DNA from 2 places in the Halodurantibacterium flavum genome. Region 2 is predicted to be linked to the other one. Evidence: riboswitches for the same ligand, from Rfam matches in the RefSeq annotation. Region 2 holds a riboswitch; the other holds the start of a gene.
What was found. Region 2 has a riboswitch for cobalamin ahead of ACFSGJ_RS01270 (ABC transporter ATP-binding protein). Riboswitches for the same ligand answer to the same signal wherever they lie in the genome.
Positions count from the first base shown of each region.

Region 1: another riboswitch for cobalamin. It lies ahead of ACFSGJ_RS13090 (HupE/UreJ family protein); the one in region 2 lies ahead of ACFSGJ_RS01270 (ABC transporter ATP-binding protein).

Region 1 is NZ_JBHUGH010000010.1:48,115-59,000, reverse strand. It holds gene ACFSGJ_RS13130 (cobalt-precorrin-6A reductase) at 1-57, shown strand, start outside; gene cobJ (precorrin-3B C(17)-methyltransferase) at 30-782, opposite strand; gene ACFSGJ_RS13120 (precorrin-2 C(20)-methyltransferase) at 779-1,501, opposite strand; gene ACFSGJ_RS13115 (precorrin-8X methylmutase) at 1,498-2,127, opposite strand; gene ACFSGJ_RS13110 (cobalamin biosynthesis protein CobG) at 2,127-3,164, opposite strand; gene cobN (cobaltochelatase subunit CobN) at 3,161-6,391, opposite strand; gene cobW (cobalamin biosynthesis protein CobW) at 6,395-7,432, opposite strand; gene ACFSGJ_RS13095 (DUF1636 family protein) at 7,433-7,810, opposite strand; gene ACFSGJ_RS13090 (HupE/UreJ family protein) at 7,803-8,417, opposite strand; cobalamin riboswitch at 8,500-8,706, opposite strand; gene cobO (cob(I)yrinic acid a,c-diamide adenosyltransferase) at 8,740-9,348, shown strand; gene ACFSGJ_RS13080 (cobyric acid synthase) at 9,345-10,802, opposite strand; gene ACFSGJ_RS13075 (GNAT family N-acetyltransferase) at 10,802-10,886, opposite strand, start outside.
Region 2 is NZ_JBHUGH010000001.1:279,219-290,104, reverse strand. It holds gene oppB (oligopeptide ABC transporter permease OppB) at 1-562, shown strand, start outside; gene ACFSGJ_RS01300 (ABC transporter permease) at 573-1,706, shown strand; gene ACFSGJ_RS01295 (ABC transporter ATP-binding protein) at 1,708-3,327, shown strand; gene ACFSGJ_RS01290 (aldehyde dehydrogenase) at 3,468-4,916, shown strand; gene ACFSGJ_RS01285 (hypothetical protein) at 5,041-5,649, shown strand; gene ACFSGJ_RS01280 (FecCD family ABC transporter permease) at 5,637-6,623, opposite strand; gene ACFSGJ_RS01275 (ABC transporter substrate-binding protein) at 6,729-7,664, opposite strand; gene ACFSGJ_RS01270 (ABC transporter ATP-binding protein) at 7,680-8,450, opposite strand; cobalamin riboswitch at 8,559-8,749, opposite strand; gene ACFSGJ_RS01265 (substrate-binding domain-containing protein) at 8,809-9,753, opposite strand; gene ACFSGJ_RS01260 (ABC transporter permease) at 9,891-10,529, shown strand; gene ACFSGJ_RS01255 (ATP-binding cassette domain-containing protein) at 10,526-10,886, shown strand, end outside.

The DNA of each region.
Region 1 (10,886 bases), on a different contig from region 2:
TCGGTTGAAGAGGTTCTGGGCTGGCTCGATCATCCCGCCACGCCCCGGGGGGTGTAGACAATTGGTGCGCCCGCCCGTTCGATGATCCGTGTCTGGCTTGACCCGACGATGACCATGGTGCGCATGTCGGCCATCTCTGGCTCTGCCTCGGTCAGCGGCACGACACGCAGCGTCTCTTCGGGCGTGGAAATCGCGCGGGCAAAGATCACGGGGCGGGCATCGCCGCAGGCCTCGCGCAGAACCTCCAGCGCCCGCGCGAACCCCTCGGGGCGGGAACGCGACCGCGGGTTGTAGAAGGCCATCGCGAAATCAGCCTCGGCCGCAAGGCGCAGGCGCTTTTCGATCAGCACCCAGGGCTTGAGGTTGTCGGACAGGTTGATCGCGCAAAAATCATGCCCCAGCGGCGCCCCTGCCCGCGCCGCCGCCGCCAGCATCGCGGTGATCCCCGGCAGCACGCGGATGTCCAGATCACGCCACGCCACAGGCCCCGCCTCCAGCGCCTCGAACACAGCCGAGGCCATGGCAAAAACCCCCGGATCGCCCGATGACACCACGACGACCCGCCGCCCCTCTGCCGCCATCGAGAGCGCATGCGCCGCCCGATCCAGTTCCACCCGGTTATCGGTCGGGTGCAGGGTCAGCCCCTCACGCCCAGCCACGCGTGCGACGTAGGGGATGTAGCCCACCACGTCCGTCGCCTCTGCCAGCGCCGCTGTCACCTCGGGTGTCACCATCAGATCGGACCCGGGGCCAAGCCCCGCAATGGCGACCCAGCCGCTCATGGCCGCCGCCCCTGCCCGTGCACCAGCACGATCGAGAAGTACGGGGTCACGCACTCCCCGGCCTCGGCCAAGCGGATCACGCGCTGCTGCGGCATGGCCGCGTATTCGACCAGCCAGGCCTGATCCGCGCGGCCTGCGGCCGTCAGCGCCCGGCGCACCTTGTCGATGTTGCGCCCGATCTTCATCACCACCAGCGCGTCGGTGTCGGCCATGCGGCGGGTCAGTTCCGCCTCTGGCAGCGTCGCCATCAGCACCGTCAGCACGTCATCGCCCCAGGTGATCGGCGCCCCACTCGCCGTCCAGGCGCCCGACATGCCGGTGATGGCCGGCACGACCTCAACCGGGCAGCGGCCTTGCAGGCGGATGAAGAGATGCATGAACGACCCGTAGAAGAACGGATCGCCTTCGCACAGCACCACCACGTCGCCCGTCGGCGTCAGCGCACAAAGCCGCGCCACGCAATCGGCGTAAAAGCCCGAGAGCACCTCGTTATAGCGCGGGTCGTCCAGCGGGATCTCGGTCGTGACCGGGTATTCCATCGGGATTTCCACCGCGTCGGGATGGAGCATCCCCTCGACGATCTGGCGGGCCTGCCCCTTGCGCCCGGCCTTGCGGAAAAACGCCACGTGGCGGGCGTTCCGCACCAGACGGTCGGCCCGGACGCTCATCAGGTCGGGGTTTCCGGGGCCAAGGCCCACGCCATAGACCGTCCCGCTCATTCCGCGCGGCTCGCGACGGCGTTGATGGCGGCGACGGTGATGGCGCTGCCGCCCAGCCGCCCCTGCACGATGACCGAAGGAACCGGCTGCGCCGCCCAGAGCGCGTCCTTGGATTCCACCGCGCCGACAAAGCCCACCGGGCAGCCGATGATTGCGGCGGGGCGCGGGCAGGCGGGATCTTCCAGCATGTTCAGCAGGTGGAAAAGGGCCGTGGGCGCGTTGCCGATGGCCACCACCGCCCCCGCCAGATGCGGCCGCCACAGTTCCAGCGCCGCCGCCGACCGGGTATTGCCCATCGCCTTGGCCAGCTCGGGGACCTGCGGATCGTGCAGCGTGCAGATCACCTCGTTCTTGGCGGGCAGGCGCGGGCGGGTTACGCCCTCGCTCACCATCCGCGCGTCGCAAAGGATGGGGGCCCCGGCCTCCAGCGCGGTCCGTGCAGCCGTGACGAAGCCGGGGGAAAAGCGGATGTGGTCCTCAAGCCCCACCATGCCTGCGGCGTGGATCATGCGGACGGCGACCTGCTCCTCCTCGGGCGTGAAACGCGCAAGGTCGGCCTCGGCCCGGATCGTGGCAAAGGACTGGCGGTAGATCGCCGCGCCGTCGGTTTCATAGCTGTAGGGCATCAGTCGGCTCCGAAGCGGGAGAGGATCGTGGCCGGCTCAAGGCCGGTTTCGGCAGGCGTATCCCATGCGCGACCGCTGCGGACCAGATCAAAACGACCCTCCCGGCCCACCAGCGTCACGGGGGCGGGGCGGGAATGGGCGCAGCCCTTGGCGCAGCCCGAAACATGCACCCCCGGCAGATGCGCTGCCAGCCTGCGGGCAAGGGCGCGGGTTTCCACCGTTGCCGCGGGGCAAAAGGGGCGGCCCGCGCAGGCATGGGCCTTCAGCAGCGGATCGTCTGCCCGCAGAAACCCCGGCGCGGGCGCGGCGAGGATCATCCGCCAGGGCGTCACGCGGATATCCCCCTGCACCGCGTCCAGCGCATCGGCATCCGTCTGCCCGAACGGCAGCCCCAGCCCCTGCGGGCGCGCAGCCGGCGGCAGGGGCGGCACCGCCCCTTCGGGCGCAACATCGGCCATGCGGCGGGCGCCGGTCGCGGCGAAGGATCGGGCCATCTCGATGATCCGGTCCACGGCCTCACCGGCCGTCACCGCGACACCACGTGCCGCGCCGTCGGCACGCAGGATCAGGCCGATGGCGCTGCGTTCCACCCGGATATCTGCGGGATCGCCCTGCAGCAGCGGCGCGGGTCCTGCGTCGATGGCAAAGCCGAACTTGGCCGGCAGCGGCGGCAGTTCCGCAAGACGGGTAGAAAGTTCCTCGGCGATGCGGTGGGTATCGTCGCCCGTTGACCAAAGCGGCTGCGTCAGGATGTTGCGCCGCCCCTCCATCGCCGGATCAGGGTCGAGCAGCCCGGCACCCGCCAACAGGTCCAAGAGCGGCGCATGCCCCGCCTCGCCAACCCCTCGCAGTTGCAGGTTGGCGCGATTGGTGAGGTCGATGATCCCCGACCCCCAGCGCCGCGCGCCTTCGCAGATCGCCCGGAGTTGCGCCGCTGTAAGCGCGGCCAGCCGCGGGCGCACCCGCACGATCAGCCCGTCGCCGGACATCATCGGACGGAAGGCGCCGGGGCACCAGCCCTTTGCCTCGGGCCTCATTCCGCCGCCCCCAAGCCAGCAAGGATCGAGTTCCGCCGCGTGACCCACAGCCCCGCCTCATGCAGCGCCATGAAGCGCGATTCCATCGCCCGCAGCGCACCGGGGTTTTCGCGCGCAAGGAAGTCGCGCACCGCCCCATCCCCCAGCGTCGCCTCGTGATAGGCGTCGAAAAGATGGGGCGCGACCACCCCGGCCAGATGAGCAAAGGCCGCCATATGGTCGAGCGTTGCCGCAATCTCGGCCCCGCCGCGGAAACCGTGGCGCATCATGCCCGTGATCCAGTCCGGGTTGGTGGCGCGGGCGCGGACGACGCGGGCGATTTCCTCCTGCAGGGTGCGGACGCGGGGGGCGTCGGGGCGGGTGACGTCCATGTGGTAAAGCGCGGCCTGCCCGCCCGTCACCGACTGCGCTGCGGCAAAGCCCGCCTCATGGGCGGCATAGTCGGCGGCAAGCAGCAGGTCGGTTTCCGGCAGGTCCTGAAGATGGACAAAGGCATCAGCCCCCGCCACCCGCGCCCGCAGCCCCTCTGCATCGTGGCCCCTGCCATCGAGCGCCCATTCGCTCGCCCGCAGCCATGCCTCGCCCGCGCGGGCACGGCCTTCGGGTCCGTAATCCTCGGCATCCAGACCCAGACCATAGCTGCCCGGCGCCGGGCCATAAACCCGCGCACCTGCCTGACCGACATAGGGATTCCAGTCAGCGGCCTCTTCCCGTTCCGCCAGCATCCGGACAGCCTGACCGAACAGCGCCGCGAGCGTGGGGAACACGTCGCGGAACAGGCCCGAGACCCGCAGCGTCACATCCAGCCGGGGCCGTTCCAGCAGGGCGATGGGCAGGATCTCCACCCCGCTCACCCGGTCGGAGCCTTCGTCCCAGACCGGCTTTGCCCCCAGCAGATGCAGCGCCATGGCAAATTCCTCGCCCGCCGTGCGCATGGTGGCCGAGCCCCATAGATCCACGACCAGCCCCTTGGGATAATCGCCGTGGTCCTGGAGGTGGCGGCGCACCAGTTCCTCGGCCAGTTTCACGCCCTGCGCATAAGCCGCGCGGGAAGGCACCGCACGGGGATCGGTGGTGAAGAGGTTCCGTCCCGTCGGCAGCACATCCGCCCGCCCGCGCCAGGGCGAACCCGAAGGCCCCGCAGCCACTCGGCGCCCGGCCAAGGCATCCAAAAGCGCCGCACGTTCAGCCACGGCGCTGGCCGCCGCGCCCTCCAGATGCGGCACGTCCGGTTCGCGGCCAAAGATGTGCAGCCCGTCGCCGAACTGGCTTTCCTTCACGTCGCAAACAAAGCGGTCGATGCGGGTGATCGCCTCGGCCAGGGTCGTGGCCGCATCGAGGCCAAGATCCTCCTCCACTCCCAACGCCTGCGCCTCGGCCCGGATATCGGATTGCAGGCGATCGCGGCGGCGGGGGTCAAGACCGTCGGCGTTGGAAAATTCGTCCAGCAGGCTTTCGAGCCGCGACAGGCGGCCCGTGGCGCCGGGGCGCAGCGGCGGCGGGATATGCCCGATGGTCACCGCGCCGATGCGCCGCTTGGCCTGCGCGGCCTCTCCCGGATCGTTCACGATGAAGGGGTAGATCACCGGCATTGCGCCCACCAGCGCCTCTGGCCAGCAGTCATCGGAAAGCGCCACCGCCTTGCCCGGCAGCCATTCCAGCGTGCCATGTGCACCGATATGGACCAGCGCGTCCACACCCATCGCCCGCAGCCACAGGTAAAAAGCCACATAGGCATGGCGGGGGTGGCGGCTGAGGTCGTGATATTCTGCGTCCCGGGCGGCGGGCAGTCCACGTTCCGGCTGCAACGCCACCAGCGCATTGCCGCGCCATTCGGCGGCGAAATGGAACGCGCCGTCCCGGCAGTCGGGGTCATCCTCGGGCAGCAGTGGCAGGGCCGCCTGAAGCGTGGGCGAAAGCCGCGCAAGCGCCGCCTGATATTCAGCCACCGGCCATGCAACATGCCCCTGCGGCAGGGGCGGACCTTCGCCCACCCGATAACCCGCCGCAGCCATATCCTGCAGAATGGCCGCGCAAGAGGCCGGCGCATCCAGCCCCACCGCATGGGCGGCCTGATGCGCCTTGCCGGGATAGGTGGACATCACCAGCGCCACCTTCTTTTCCTCAGCGGGCTTTTCCGCCAGCCGCACCCAGCCCGTTACGCGCTCGGCAATTGCCGTGATCCGCGCCGCGTCGGGCGCGTGGGCGTTGCGGGCGTATTCCAGCGCCTCATCCCGCGGAAGCGGCTCCTTGAAGGACGCGACACCGGCCAGAATGCGGCCGTCAACCTCTGGCAGGACGACATGCATGGCCAGATCGGCAGGGGAGAGGCCGCGATCCTCTTCCTCCCAAGCGGCGCGAGAAGATGTGGCTAGCGCCACCTGAAACACCGGCACGCCGGCCGCGTCGAGGGGCGCGGCTTCGCCCGAGGAAAAGGCCGTGGCGTTGACGATGGCGGCAGGCTCCAGATGCGCCACCCAGCGCCGCAGCCAGCCCGCCGCCCCGGGTGCCTTGAGCGAGGGCGCGAATAGCCCCAGCACATCAAAGCCCCGCGCCCGGAACGCATCGGCCAGCGCCTGCACCGGTGCAAGGTCCGCCGCCGCAAGATAGGCCCGATAGAAGGTCAGGATGATCCGGGGCCGCGTGCTGGTCAGCGCAAATGCCGCAGGGCAGGTCACACCCCCATCCCACGCCCCCACCTGCGGCAGCACCTTTGCCCCCCGCACCGGCCCTGCGTAAAGCCCCGCCGCCAGCGCAAGCTGCGCCAGCGCCGCCTGCGCCGCGACCTCTCCGCCCATGTCGCATAAGTGAGACAGGCGGCGGAGGGTGGAGACGGGCAGCGTCGAATATTCATCCAGCCGCGGATCGGGTCGGCCATCGGCCGGCAGGACCGCCAGCGCGATCCCCCGCGCCTGTGCCAGCGCGTGGACCTGCTGCAACCCGTAGGTCCAGTAGGGCACGCCCCCGATCAGCCGGATGAGGATGCCCTTGGCGCCCGACAGCGTCGCCTCGACATAGGTATCGACCGAGAGGGGATGCGCAAGCTGCGCAAGGTTCGCCAACCGCAGCGTGGGCAAGCCGCCCTTGGCCCGATGCCAGCCCGCCGCGAAAGCGCCAAGGTCGCTGTCGGAAAAGGACAGCACCACAAGATCGGCAGGGCGTTGCCCCAGATCCTGCGGCGTGGCGGTTTCCTCCAGCCCCCGGCTTTCGCGGAAGACGACATGCATCCGTCAGCCCGCCAATGCCTGACGGATCGCGGCCTCGTCGATGTCGTCATGTTCGGCGATGACGACAAGGCGGCCCTGCCGCGCCTCATCCGCCTTCCAGGGACGGTCGAACTGGGTGCGCACCCGGGCACCCACCGCCTGCACCAGAAGGCGCATCGGCTTGCCCGATACGGCGGCATAGCCCTTGACCCGCAGGATGTTGCGGGTGCGGGCCAGTTCCTCGATCCGTGCGGTCAGCGCGGCGGGGTCGGCCTGTTCGGGGATGTCGATCACGACGCTGTCGAAATCCTCGTGGTCGTGGTCATGCGGATCGTCGTGATGCGACGGGCGGGCAGCAAGGTCATCCTCTGCCGCGGCGCCAAGGCCCAGGATCACGCGCGGGTCCACTGCACCTTCCGTCACCTCGACCACCGGAAGGGGGCGCGGGGCCTCGGCCGCGATGATCTCGCGCGCCTTTGCCAGCCCGGCGTCCCCGGCCAGATCGGCCTTGGTCAGCAGGATGATGTCGGCGCAGGCGATCTGATCCTCGAACACCTCTGACAGCGGCGTCTCGTGGTCGAGGCTGTCATCGGCCGCCCGCTGCGCCTCTACCCGATCAACATCCGGGGCAAAGCGGCCTGCGGCCACGGCCTCGGCATCAGCCAGCGCGATCACCCCGTCCACGGTGATGCGCGACCGGATATCCGGCCAGTCGAACGCCTTGAGCAACGGCTTCGGCAGCGCAAGGCCCGAGGTCTCGATCAGAATGTGATCCGGGCGCGGATTCAGCGCCATCAGCGCCTCGATCGTCGGGATGAAATCGTCCGCCACGGTGCAGCAGATGCAGCCATTGGCAAGTTCAACGATATTCTCCTCGGGGCAGTCGGGGATGGCGCAGGATTTCAGGATCTCGCCATCCACGCCCACATCACCGAATTCGTTCACCACCACGGCAAGGCGGCGGCCCTGCGGGTTCTGCATCAGGTGGCGGATCAGCGTCGTCTTGCCAGCGCCCAGAAAGCCGGTGATCACGGTGACGGGGATCTTTACAAGGTCGTTCATTCAATTCTCCAACGGCGGGATACGGGCGATGCAGTTCTTGCGGAAATGCTCGGGCCGTTCGCGCCAGGGCACCAGCCCGTCGGGCGTGGCGCGGTAACGGGCGGCGCCATCCAGCACCGCCCCGATATGCGTGTCGGGGTCAATATTGCCATAGACATAGGTCCAGCGCCCCGCCCCCCGCAGCGCGACCGTGCAGCCGCGCGTGCAGTTCGACAGGCACTCGACGGCGACGGCCTCCACCCCTTCGGGAAGCTGGCCGGCCAGCCGGTCCAGAAGGACGGCGCCCGCGCGGGTTTCCCCGTCGGGCGGAGCCGAGGCGCTGCGACAGGTGGTGCAGACCAGAAGCCGCACGACATCCGGGCTGAAATCCTCAGGCAAAAATCATCCCCTCGATGCCCTCGACCAGAAACGCAAGGCCCACGCCCGCACAGACCGCAGCGGCGATCCGGGCCTTGACCCAACCTTCGGGCTGAGATGCGCCATGGGCCAGCCGCGCGACGCCCGCGGCGATCGCGAACTGGATCAGCCCAAAGCCGATCAGATAGGCAAGGACGGGCATGGGCTCTGATCCGATCACCGCCTCGCCATAGGCCCAGCCGTGGAATAGCCCGGCAAAGGCAAAGCCCGCCAGCGCCGAAGGCCCCGCCACGCGGTGGCCAAGGAACAACAGCGCGCCCAGCACCACGACCGAACCCGAAATGATGATTTCGGCCAGCGGCAAGGTGGCCCCGGCAAGCTGCAGGAAGGTGCCGGCGAGCGTGGCGAGGATGAACGCCGCGGGCCCCGCAAGCAGACGCTGTGACGCGGCGGCGGCCAGCCCCACCAGCACGATGAAGGCCAGGTGATCCACCCCGATCACCGGGTGGGCAAGGCCGCTCGCCAGCCCTTCGAACAGCGTCACGGGTGCCGCGCCGCCCATCGGGTGATGCGCGGCCGCAGGCAGAGCGAACAGCGCCCAGATGCCCGAAAGAATAATTCGTTTCATTTTCGTCCCTCATATGTGGAACGAGGGCATGATGGCGGAACCGCAGCGTCATGCGGGCCCGACACCGGAACACCCCGTCCGGTCTACGTCACATGCGCTGGCAGGTCTCCCGGCTTGCGGATCTCGGGGTCGTTGGACCCCGGCGGCCTCCCTGCCTTCCCAGCCTTGGGCCAGTGGCTTTGGGCAGCCTCTCCGGTCACGGTCGCGGGGGCGGCTGTGCTTGGGGTTGCCCCCTGTCACATTCCCTCTTCGCCTGTCATAAACAGGAACCAGCCCCTTTGACCTGCGCCATCCGCGCCCCCCTGTCAAGCGAGGAGAACCGATGCAGACCGACCCCGACCGCCACCGCGAGAAAATGGCAAAGATCAAGGCCGCCCGCGACCGGATGATGGAGACCCGGACCGGCGAAAAGGGCCTGATCATCGTCCATACCGGGGCGGGCAAGGGCAAGTCGTCATCAGGCTTTGGCATGATTCTGCGCGCCATCGCCCATGGAATGCCCTGCGCCGTGGTGCAGTTCATCAAGGGCAGTTGGGATACGGGCGAACGCCGTCTGCTGACGCGGAATTTCAGCGACCTTTGCCAGTTTCACGCGATGGGCGAAGGATTTACCTGGGAAACGCAGGACCGGGAGCGTGATATCGCCGCCGCCCGCGCCGGCTGGGAAAAGGCCAAGGAGCTGATCCGCGACCCCGCGATCCAGATGGTCCTGCTGGACGAGATCAACATCGCCCTTCGCTATGATTATCTGGATCTGGCCGAGGTTCTGGAGTTCCTGGCGGCAGAAAAGCCGCCCATGACCCATGTCGTGCTGACCGGGCGCAACGCCAAGCCCGAACTGATCGAACTGGCCGATCTGGTGACCGAAATGACGCTGGTCAAGCACCCGTTCCGCGCCGGCATCAAGGCCCAGCCGGGGGTGGAGTTCTAGAGCCCCGCCCGCGCCACCGCCAGCAGGCCCGCGCAATCCACATGCGCCTCAAGGTGGTCGGCCAGCCGGTCGAGCACCGCATCCACGGTGGCGTCATAGCTGAAATTGCCCGCCTCGGTGCCCATCCCGCGCAGGAAGGCGCGGCGGAAGCCGTCGGCGCTGAACATGCCGTGCAGATAGCTTCCCATCACGCGTCCATCCGCTGACCGCGCGCCTTCGGGCTGGCCCGCCACCCGGAAAACGGGGCGATCACGATCCGGCCCTTCCGTCACACCAAGGTGGATTTCATAGCCGCGCACAGCCTCGCCGCTTTGCAGATGCTGCGCTTCGGTCAGCGTCACCCGCTTTTCCGGCTGCATCCGGGTCACCACGTCCAGAAGCCCCAGCCCCTCGGTGCTGCCGGGGGCGCCTTCCAGCCCCTCCGGATCGTCGATCCGCAGGCCCAGCATCTGATAGCCGCCGCAGAGGCCCAGCACCCGCCCGCCACGCCGAAGCTGGGCGCGGATGTCGATGTCCCAGCCCTGATCGCGCAGGAACTGCAGGTCACCGCGGGTGGACTTGCTGCCCGGGATCACGATCAGATCGGCCTCGACTGGCAGGGGGCGGCCCGGGGGGATCATCTCCACGCTCACGCCGGGTTCCTGTGCCAGCGGGTCAAGGTCGTCGAAGTTGGCGATCCGTGACAGCATCGGGACGGCGAGGCGAAACGTCCCGCCCGTGGATGCCCGGCGCAGGTCGGCCGCATCCTCGGCCGGCAGGCGATGGGCGTCGGTGAACCACGGCACCACCCCGAACCCGCGCCAGCCTGTCCGCGCCTCGATGAAGCGATAGCCGTCGTCGAACAGGCGCGGATCGCCGCGGAACTTGTTGATGAGGAACCCACGCACCAGCGCCGCGTCGGCAGGGTCGATGACCGCCTGTATGCCCACGAGCTGCGCGATCACCCCGCCCCGGTCGATGTCGCCCGCCAGCACCACCGGCACCCGCGCCGCTTGGGCAAAGCCCATGTTGGCAATATCGCCCGCGCGCAGGTTGACCTCGGCGGGGCTGCCCGCCCCTTCGACGATCACCAGATCGGCGCCCTTGCCCACGCGCGCGAAACTGTCGAGCACCGCCTCCATCAGCCGGGGCTTCAGCGCTGCGTAATCCCGCGCCCGCACCGTGGTCAGCCGCTGGCCCTGCACCACCACCTGCGCGCCGGTGTCCGTTTCAGGCTTCAGCAGGATCGGGTTCATGTGGATGGACGGCGCCACGCCGCAGGCCCGCGCCTGCAGCGCCTGGGCGCGCCCGATCTCACCCCCGCCGGGGCAGACGGCGGCATTGTTCGACATGTTCTGCGGCTTGAAGGGCCGCACCGCCAGACCCTGCCGCGCAAAAACCCGCGCCAGACCCGCCACCAGCATCGACTTGCCCACGTTCGACCCGGCGCCCTGGATCATCAGCGTGGCCGCCATCAGCCCACCTCGGTCCGGCCGCGACGGTCATTGCGCAGGTTGGCGTAAAGGACATGGTTGCGCCACCGCCCGTTGATCTGCAGG
Region 2 (10,886 bases):
GCGGCAGAACACGTCGCTTGATTACGCGATCGTCGCGCTGGCGACCTTTGGCATCACGACGCCGAATTTCGTGGTCGCGCCGCTCTTGTCGCTGTTCTTTGGCGTGGTGCTGGGGCTGGTGCCGGCCGGCGGCTGGTCATCGGCGAACCCGGCCTATTGGGTGCTGCCCATCGCGACGCTGGCACTGCCGCAGGTGGCCGTGATCGCGCGGCTGGTGCGCGGCGCCACGATCGAGGCGCTGCGGTCGAACCATGTGCGCACGGCCCGCGCCTATGGCCTGCCCGCCCGGACGGTGGTGGTGAAACATGCGCTGCGCGCGGCGATGCTGCCGGCGGTATCCTATCTCGGCCCAACAGCGGCGGGGCTGCTGACCGGGTCGGTGGTGGTCGAAACGATCTTCGGCATCCCCGGGATCGGCCGCTATTTCGTGCAGGGCGCGCTGGGGCGCGACTATACGCTGGTGATGGGCACGGTCGTCGTGATCGCAGGCTTCATCGTCGTCTTCAACCTGATCGTCGATCTGCTCTATACGCTGCTCGACCCGCGCGTGCGCTACGACTGAGGGGACCGCGATGACCATTACACCCGATCCCGCAGCGATCATCGAGGCGCCCGTCTCGGGCCGCTCGCTCTGGCAGGATGCCTGGATACGGCTGCGCAAGAACCGCGCCGCCGTCGTCAGCGCCGCCGTGCTGATCTTTCTCGCGCTCGTGGGGACGTTCGGCCCCATGTTGCATGTCCATTCCCATGACCGGGTCTATCCGCAATTCGTGCGCGTCCCGGCCAGTCTCGAGGCCTATCCGCGGGCGGAAAACGTCCTGCCCAACTTTGAACGCGAACTGGCCCGGACCCGGATCGCGCCCACCTCGGAACCCGAGATGGAGAACGGCACGGTCACCGTCTCGCTCGCCTCGGACGAGCCGATCGACCCGCGCATCCTGCGCTATTTCGAACGCTCGGATCTCTTCTTCAACCCGCGGCTCGACCTTGCGCCGGGCGGGCAGAGCGGGACGCTCTCGGCCGATGTGCAGCAACTCTATTTCCTGTTCGGCACCGATGCGCTGGGGCGTGACCTGCTGGCGCGGGTGATGATCGGGGTGCGCATCTCGCTTGCCATCGGGCTTCTGGCCTCGGTCATGGCGCTGGTGCTGGGCGTGGCGTATGGCGCGACGGCGGGCTATCTCGGCGGGCGCGTCGACAGCGTGATGATGCGGGTGGTCGACATCCTCTATTCGCTGCCCTTCATCTTTTTCGTCATCCTGCTCGTGGTGTTCTTCGGGCGAAGTATATTCATCATCTTCATCGCCATCGGCGCGACCGAATGGCTGGATATGGCGCGGATCGTGCGGGGGCAGACGCTCTCGCTCAAGCGGCAGGAATTCGTGCAGGCGGCCGAGGCGCTGGGGGCCACGAAGGGCGGCATCCTGCGCCGGCATATCGTGCCGAACACGCTCGGTCCCGTGGTGGTCTTCGTCACGCTGCTGGTGCCCAAGGCGATCCTGCTCGAAAGCCTCCTGTCCTTCCTCGGGCTCGGGGTGCAGGAACCGCTCACCTCGCTGGGCCTCTTGATCTCGGAAGGGGCGCAGAACATGCGTGGCGCGTCCTGGCTGCTGATCTGGCCGGCCCTGACGCTGACGACCATCCTTTTCGCGCTGAACTTCCTGGGCGACGGGTTGCGCGACAGCCTCGATCCGAAGGACCGCTGAGATGACCGAAACACCTCTTCTCGACATTCGCGGGCTACGCGTCACCTTCGACACGAATGACGGCCCGGTCGAGGCCGTGCGCGGCATCGACCTGAGCGTGGCCAAGGGTGAAACCGTGGCCATCGTCGGCGAAAGCGGATCGGGCAAAAGCCAGACCACGATGGCGCTGATGGGCCTTCTGGCGCGGAACGGACGCGCTACGGGCAGCGCGCGCTATCAGGGCGAGGAACTGATCGGCCTGTCCGAACGCGACCTGAACCGCATCCGCGGCAACAAGATCACGATGATCTTTCAGGAACCGATGACCTCGCTCGACCCGTTGTACCGGATCGGCGAGCAACTGGCCGAACCGCTGCGTCATCACCGGGGCCTGTCGCGCCGCGCGGCGCGCCCGCGCATCATTGAACTGCTGCGCCTTGTGGGCATCCCCGAACCCGAACGCCGGATCGACAGCTACCCGCACGAGCTTTCGGGAGGTCAGCGCCAGCGGGTGATGATCGCCATGGCGCTGGCCTGCGACCCCGACATCCTGATCGCGGATGAACCGACGACGGCGCTCGATGTGACGATCCAGGCGCAGATCCTCGAATTGCTCGCCGATCTGCAGACGCGGCTTGGCATGGCGATCCTTTTCATCACCCATGACCTCGGCATCGTGAAACGCTTTGCAGACCGGGTCTACGTCATGCAATCCGGCGAGGTCGTGGAAGAGGGCGAGACACAGGCGCTTTATGCCGACCCGCAGCATCCCTATACGCGGATGCTGCTGAACGCCGAACCCGAGGGGCGCAAGGCCCCGCCGCCTGCCGACGCGCCCGCGCTGATCGAGGCGCGTGATCTGGCCGTCACCTTCCATTCGGGCGGCGGGCTTTTCACCAGGGCCCGCGAGGTGCGCGCGGTCGACCGGATCTCGCTGCGGCTCGCCGAGGGGCAGACGGTCGGTCTGGTCGGTGAAAGCGGGTCCGGCAAATCGACTGCGGGCCGGGCCATCCTGCGACTTTTGCCAAGCGCGGGGCTGGTCAGCTATCGCGGACGCGAACTGCCGCAGGAAACCGGCAAGCTGCGCCCCCTGCGGCGGGAATTGCAGCTGGTCTTTCAGGATCCCTTCGGCAGCCTCTCGCCGCGCATGACGGTCGGGCGGATCATCACCGAGGGGCTGATGATCCACGAACCGGGCCTGTCGGGCAAGGAACGCGACCGCCGCGCCGCCGCAGCCTTGGAAGAGGTCGGCCTCTCCGCCGCCATGCGCAACCGTTACCCGCACGAATTTTCGGGCGGGCAGCGGCAGCGGATCGCGATCGCGCGCACCATGATCCTCAAGCCCAAGGTCATCGTTCTGGACGAACCGACCTCGGCACTGGACCGTTCGGTGCAAAAGCAGATCGTGGACCTTCTGCGCCGGCTGCAACAGGAACACGGCCTCACCTATCTCTTCATCAGCCATGACCTTGCGGTGGTGCGGGCGCTGGCCGACCATATCGTGGTGATGCGTCAGGGCCGGATAGTCGAGGAGGGCCCGACCGATGTCGTCTTTGACCGGCCGGCCGAGGATTATACCCGCGCCCTGATGGCCGCGGCGCTCGACACCCGGCCCTTCGGAACCCGCGCGCCGGCGGCCTGACCGCCGGGCGGGGGCCGTCTCCTCTCTCTCCCGGTTCCGTGCCGGACCTTGGGTCGCACCGGGGTTGGCATGGACCGGCGGACCCTTATGTCTGCCTGTGAACGGTCGGCCACCCGCCGGCCCACGAGAGAGGAGATCCCATGCACAAGACCGAGCTTTTCATCGACGGCACCTATCGCGCGGCCTCGGACGGCCAGCGGTTCGAGCGGGCCAACCCGGTGACCGGCAAGGCCGTGACCAGCGCCGCCGCCGCAACCACCGCCGATGCAGAGGCGGCCGTCGCCGCGGCGGCCCGGGCCTTTCCGGAATGGGCGGCGGTGGCGCCGGGCGAACGGCGCAAACTGCTGCTCAAGGCGGCGGACTCTCTGCGCGGGCGTGCAGACGACATCGTGGCCGCGATGAAGGACGAGATTGGCGCGACCGAGGCATGGGGGCGTTTCAACGTCCAGCTTGCCGCCGAGATGCTGGTCGAGGCCGCGGGCCTCGTGACCCATATCCGCGGCGAGATCATCCCGTCCAACCGGCCCGGCAGCACGGCGATGGCCGTGCGCCAGCCGGTGGGCGTCGTCCTGTCGATGGCGCCCTGGAACGCGCCGGTGATCCTCGGGGTCCGGTCCCTTGCGACGCCGCTGGCCTGCGGCAACACCATCGTGATGAAGACGTCAGAACTTTGCCCCCGCACCCATTCGCTGATCGTCGAGGCGGTGGCGGAAGGTCTGCCCAAGGGTGTGCTCAACGCGATCTCGAACGCGCCGAACGATGCGGGCAAGCTGGTGGAGACCATTATCGCGCAACGCGCGGTGCGGCGGGTCAACTTCACCGGCTCGACCCGGGTGGGGCGGATCATCGCGGAAACGGCCGCGCGCCATCTGAAGCCCGCGCTGCTGGAACTGGGCGGCAAAGCGCCGCTGATCGTGCTCGACGACGCCGATATCGACGCGGCCGTCGCCGCGGCGGCCTTTGGGGCCTACATGAACCAGGGCCAGATCTGCATGTCGACCGAGCGGATCATCGTGACGCCCGGCGCCGCCGACCGGTTTGTCGAGGCGTTCGCGGAAAAGGTCCGCACCTTGACGGCCGGTGACCCGTCCGAGGCGAAGGCACCGCTCGGCTCGCTCGTGACCGCCGAGGCGGCGGGCCGCATCCGCGAGATGATCGAGGATGCACAGACCAAGGGCGCCCGCCTCATCGCCGGAGGTGAGGGAGAGGGCACGATGCTCGACGCGGCGGCGCTGGATGGTGTCACGCCCGAGATGCGCCTTTATGGCGAAGAGAGCTTTGGCCCCGTCGCCGCGATCATCCGCGCCGAAAGCGTCGATGACGCCGTGCGGATCGCGAACGATACCGAATTCGGTCTTTCGGCGGCGGTGTTCGGGCAGGATCAGGCGCGGGCAATCGAGGTCGCCCGGCGGATCGAAAGCGGCATCTGCCATGTGAACGGGCCGACCGTCCATGATGAGGCGCAGATGCCCTTTGGCGGGGTAAAAGAGTCCGGCTATGGCCGGTTCGGTGGCACGGCCGGTATCGCCGAGTTCACCGAACTGCGCTGGATCACGACCCAGAACGGGCCGATGCACTATCCGATCTGACCGGTTCCGGGATGGGCGAGAGATCGCCCATCCTTTGCCCCCCGCGCCACCGTGATTTGTCTGCGGCCCCAATCACGCGTAGACCACGGCGGCGGGCAGCGATGCCCGTTCAGCCGGAGGGGTCATGAAAATTCGCGGCTTTGCCTTTGCCCTCGCGGCGGTCTCGGTCCTGACGCAGCCCGCGGCCGCCTATGACAGTCCGATGTTCGAGGAGAGCCATGCGCGCTCGGTCTTCGCCTTTGGCGGCGCGCTGACCCGGGGCAACATGCACCAAAGCGCAGTCGCGCCCGGCGTGGGCTATGAACGCAATGTGGTGGTTGGACTCGGGTTCCAGCAGTTTCCGTTCGAGCGCGGGCAATTCGCGCTCGGCTGGGAAATCGGCGGCGCGGGCCGGTTCGGCGGCGGCGTCACCGGTGAGCTTTGGGGCGGCGCCGTCCTGCGGCACAAGGGGTTCGCCGTCGCGCCCGACTACCGGCTCGGCACCGCGATGACCGTCGGCCTCAGCCATATCAGCAGCACCCATCGCGGGCGGGAACAAGAGCTTGAGGCGCGGTATGGCGGCAATGCGCGGACGCTGTTCTACCTCGGCCCGGAACTCAGCCTGTCGAGCACCGACGCGCCCGAGCGGGAGATCTTCTGGCGGCTTCACCACCGGTCCGGCGGAGGGCGCACGCTGGGCAACATGTATGGCGCGGCCAATGCCAATGTGATCGGCCTGCGTTACCGGTTCTGACGCCGCAGGAGCCAGATAAAGAACACGCCCCCCACAAGCCCCGTGACGATGCCGATGGGCATGTCCTCGGGGCGCATCAGGGTGCGGGCGGCGATATCGGCCCAGATCAGGAACACCGCCCCCGCCAGCATCGCGGCCGGGATCACCCGCGCCGTATCGCCGCCGACGATCAGGCGCACGATATGCGGCACCATCAGGCCTACGAAACCGATGATCCCCGAAAAGGCGACCATCACGCCGGTGACCAGCGCCGAAACCACAAAGACCGCCAGCCGGAACCGCGCCGCCGGAATTCCCAGCGTCGCCGCCGTCTCGTCCCCGATCGTCATCGCGTTCAGCGGCCCTGATACGGCCCTCAGCCAGAGGCCGGCGCCGGCCAGCACCAGCGCCGGCCAGATCAGGTGCGACCATTGCGCAAGGCCAAGGCCGCCCAGCATCCAGAAGATGACCGTATGCGCCGCGCGTGGATCGCCCAGAAAGATCAGGATATTGGCCAGTGCCATCACGATGAACGACACCGCCACCCCGGTCAGCACCAGCCGGTCGGCGCTGGCGGCGCGGGCAAAGGACGCCACCGCCAGAACCAGGCCCGCCGCAGCGAGCGCCCCCAGAAACGCAAGCAAGGGCACCGTCACCGGTCCCAGAAACATCCCCGTGTGCAAAAGCGCCAGGATCGCGCCAAAGGCCGCCCCCGAGGATATGCCCAGAAGATGCGGATCGGCGAGCGGGTTACGCGTCACCGATTGCAGCACGGTTCCGGTAAGGGCCAGCCCCGCCCCCACCAGCGCGGCGAGCAGCACGCGGGGCAGTCGCATGTCCCAGACGATCGCTGCGCGGCCCGGCGACCACCAGGGGTCGATCCATCCCGGCGCGATCTTGTCCAGAACCACACCCCACACCGTCCAGAGCGGCACCTGCACCGCCCCGATGCTGACGCCCGCCGTGACCGACAGAAGCACCGCCGCAATGCCCATGAGCCACAGGCCCGCGCGCCGTCGCTGACCGCTGCGATGGTGCAGCGCGGCGTGGACGACCGCCTCGGCGGTCCGGTCTGCCGGAGGGGCTTGCCGGTTCATCGCTCAGCCGCCGCGGAAAGCCTTGGCGAGCTTGCGCACCGCCCGGATGTTGCGCGGACCGGGCGTCGCCTCGACATATTCCAGCACCACGAAGCGGTTGTTCATGACCGCGTCGACATGGGCAAAGGCAGGGTTCGACCGCAGGAACGCGATCTTCTGATCCGCCGTCACCTCGCCATAATTGACGATCACGATCACCTCGGGGTTGCGCTCGACCACCGGTTCCCATGCGACGCGGGTCCAGCTCGTCTCCACGTCATCCATGATGTTGCGTCCGCCCGCGGCCTCGATCATCGCCGTGGGCATCGCATAGCGGCCCGAGGTGAAGGGTACGTCCTCGCCGCTGTCATAGACGAAGACGCGCAGCGGTTCCCCTTCGGGAATGGTGGCGGCGATCTCGGCCAGTTCGGCCTCCCATCCGGCGATGAGTTCCTCCGCCCGCGCCTCTTCGCCGAAGATCAGGCCGAGGTTGCGGATGTCGTTGAACATGTCCTGCATCGCGATCCGGTCGCGGGGCATGATGTGGATGCAGCTTTCGGTCAGCTCATAGACCTGGATGCCGAACGGGGCGAGCGTGTCGGGCGTGACCTCGCCGCCGACGCTCATGCCGTAGTTCCATCCGGCGAACCAGAAGTCGAGATCCGCGCCCACCAGAACCTCGCGCGGAGGGCGGCGCTCGGCAAGCTCGGGCAGTTCGGCCACGTCGGCCCGCATTTCCTCATCCAGCTTGTTCCAGCCGGAAATGCCGGTGTAGCCCACCATCCGGTCGGCGAGGCCCATGACCAGCATCATCTCGGTCAGGTTCACATCCTGCGAGGCCGCGCGGGACGGCGGTGCCTCAAAGGTGATTTCGCGGTCGCAGCTTTGCACAGTGACGGGATGCGCCAGCGCCGGGGAGGCAAGGAACAGGGCGGCGAGCCCGGTCAGAACAGGTTTCATGCGGTCTCTCAAGGATCAGTGGGACAGGGAAAAATCGAACCGCGCGCGCATGTCGCGTGGTGTGGCCGTGACGCCGAAGGCGCGGGCGATCAGGTCAGGGGTCAGCACATCCTCGACCGGGCCGAAGGCCAGCGCCTGCCCGCCCGCCAGAACCAGCAGGTCATCGGCGAAATCCGCCACGAGGTTCAGATCATGGAGCGAGGCGACAACCGTCGCCCCCAGACCCCGGACAAGGCGCAGCACCTCCAGCTGATGGCGGATATCGAGGTGGTTCGTGGGCTCGTCGAGCACGATCAGACCAGGTTCCTGCGCCAGCGCGCGCGCGATCATCACGCGCTGCCGTTCGCCCCCCGACAGCGTGCCGAAGGCTCGCGCCGCCAGATGCCCAAGCGAGAGGCGCTCCAGCGCGTGATCGACCAGATGCGCGTCATGGGCCGAGGGCCCGGCGAAACCGCGACGATGGGGGCCACGCCCCAGCGCCACGATCTCGGCCACGGTCAGGGCGAAATCGGTGGGTTGTTCCTGCAGGACCGCCGCCACCCGTCGCGCGACCTGCCGCGCGGGCAGCGCGTTGATGTCGGTGCCGTCCAGCAGGACACGCCCGGCTTCCGGGCGGTGAAAGCGATAGATCAGCCGCAGAAGGGTCGACTTCCCCGCGCCGTTGGCGCCCAGAACCCCCAGAACCCGGCCGGGGGCAAGATGCAGCGACACGGGGCTCAGGATGCCCCTGCCCCAGCTGACGGCGTCAAGCTCCAGCGCGGCGGGCTGCGGTGGCGGGCAGCTCATGCCCGTGACCTCGGGCGCGCTGGACCGTTATCGGCCGGGTAAGGAAAAACATCGGCCCCGAGGGACGCACGGATCGTCATTCTGCCTCCTCCGGACGCCCCGCCCGGGTCTGTTTCGCACGGGATGGCAGGTCTCCTGGCTCGCGGGTCACGGCACCTCCCTCCTTCCCGGCCGGGGCCAGTGGTTTGGGGGCACTCTCCGCTTACAGTTGCGGGGGCAGCACCGGAATTGGGCGAAAGGTCCGCACCGGTTTCCCTATTCTCCCGGCGGGGCCGGGCACCATCGCCGCCTGCCTAGCACGCGCCTGCCGCCGCCGCCAAGAAAAATCGCGGCCCCGATACCCGGGCTTGCGCGGCGATCAGCCGTTCCAGAGGACGCGCCCCAGCTCGGTGAGGTCATAGCCGCCCAGATGTTCGGCGCGGCGGGCGAAGGGGGAGGAACGGGCGAAGGCCAGCAAGGTCTGAATGGGCGGCTCGAAATACTCGCGCCGGGTCATGGCGAGGTCAAAGCTCTCGTCGGTGACGAGCGGGAGGAAACCCAGATGCCCGGCAGCCGCCTGGAGGCCGATACCGCAATCCGCCTCGCCGGTCTCGATAAGCGTGGCCAGGTCGGCATGCGTCTCGGCCGGGCGGTCCAGGGTGGTCAGATCGGCCATCGTCAACCCGTCGCGCGCCAGCAGCACCTCGAACAGCCGGGTCGAGCCCGCGCCGCCTGCGCGCGTGGCAAAGCGCAGGCCGCGCCGTGCTGCGTCCTTCAACCCCTTTATCCCCAGCGGGTTTCCTGCGGCGGTGATCAACCCCTGCGTCCGGCGCGCCCAATGGATCAGGACATGACTGGTGCCGGGCAGGTGCGACCGGGCGGCGGCGCGGTTCCATTCGCCCGTATCCGGGTCAAGCAGGTGGAGCCCGGCCAGCACCGCGCGCCCCGCCGCCAGATCCTCAAGCCCCTGGCTCGATCCCCGCGCCAGCACCGCCAGCCCGCTGCCCGACTGGCGCAGCGCCCATTCCAGAAGCGGGTCGTTCGAGCCGGCATAGATCGGCGGGGCCGAGGCGATGCCCGCAGCGGGCAGTTCGGTCTGGGCTTCCAGCCAGGCATCGACCAGCCGACGGGGAAACAACAGTTTGCCGGTGGCGCGGCTGAACGGAATCGTCTGGCGCGCAACCATCTCGTAGATCGTGCGCTCCTTCACCCGCAGATAGTCGGCAACCTCTCCGGTCGTCATCAGCGACGAGGAGGTGACCCGCACATCTGCAAGATCGGCTGCGCGCGAGGTCGCTTCGACCTGTGGATCCTGCATTTTCATGCAATCTCCTGCACTGGTTACATGTTTGCATTCTACTTTGATTTCTGATCCTTTTCTACTGCCTTAAGCAAGGATTTTCCGTGGACGGCCCGGTCGCAACCGCCTTCAGCCTGATCTCCAGCTGGGATCCCGTCCTGATGCAGATCATCGGGCTGTCCTTGCGCGTAACGCTGACCGCCGTGCTGATCGCCTGTGCGGTCGGCCTGCCCCTGGGCGCTGCGCTGGCGCTGGCGCGGTTTCCGGGGCGCGGCGCGGTGATCGTACTGTTCAACGCGCTGATGGGCCTGCCGCCGGTCGTGGCGGGGCTTGTCGTCTACCTGATGCTGTCCCGGTCGGGGCCCCTCGGGGATCTCGCACTCCTGTTCACGCCCACTGCAATGGTGATCGCCCAGACGGTGCTGATCCTGCCCATTATCATCTCGCTGACCCGCTCGGTGGTCGAGGATCTCTGGGCCGAGTATCGGGAGCAACTCCGCTCGCTCGGCGCCAGCCGGCTGCGCGCGGTTCCGACATTGCTCTGGGACGGGCGCGTCAGCCTGCTGACCGGCGTGCTGGCCGGCTTCGGGCGCGCCAGCGCCGAGGTCGGCGCGGTGCTCATCGTGGGCGGCAACATCGCGGGCCATACCCGCACCATGACCACGGCGATCACGCTGGAGACGAACCGGGGCAATCTCGGCCTCGCCGTGGCGCTGGGGATCATCCTGCTCGCGCTTACCCTGACGCTGAACGCCGCCGCCTGGGGGGCCGGGCAATGGGCACGGGGGCGGCTGGGATGAGGGCAGCGCGCGATGTTTCCACCTCGATCCTTCCGCTGGCGCTAAAGGATGTGGGCTATGCCGTGGGGGGAAAGCCGCTCCTGTCCGGCCTCACCCTGCGCATCGAGGCCGGGCGGCGGCTGATCGTGATGGGCGCGAATGGCGCGGGCAAGAGCCTGTTCCTGCGCCTCTGCCACGGTCTGATCGACCCGACCGCGGGTCGCCGCATCTGGGCCAGCGGCGAGGCGCGCGCCGAGGCGCAGGCAATGGTGTTCCAGCGCCCCGTCCTGCTACGCCGTTCGGTTGCGGCGAACCTCGACTATCCGCTGGCGCTGAAGGGCATGGCGTCCGCCGCGCGCCATGAGGCCGTCGCCCGCA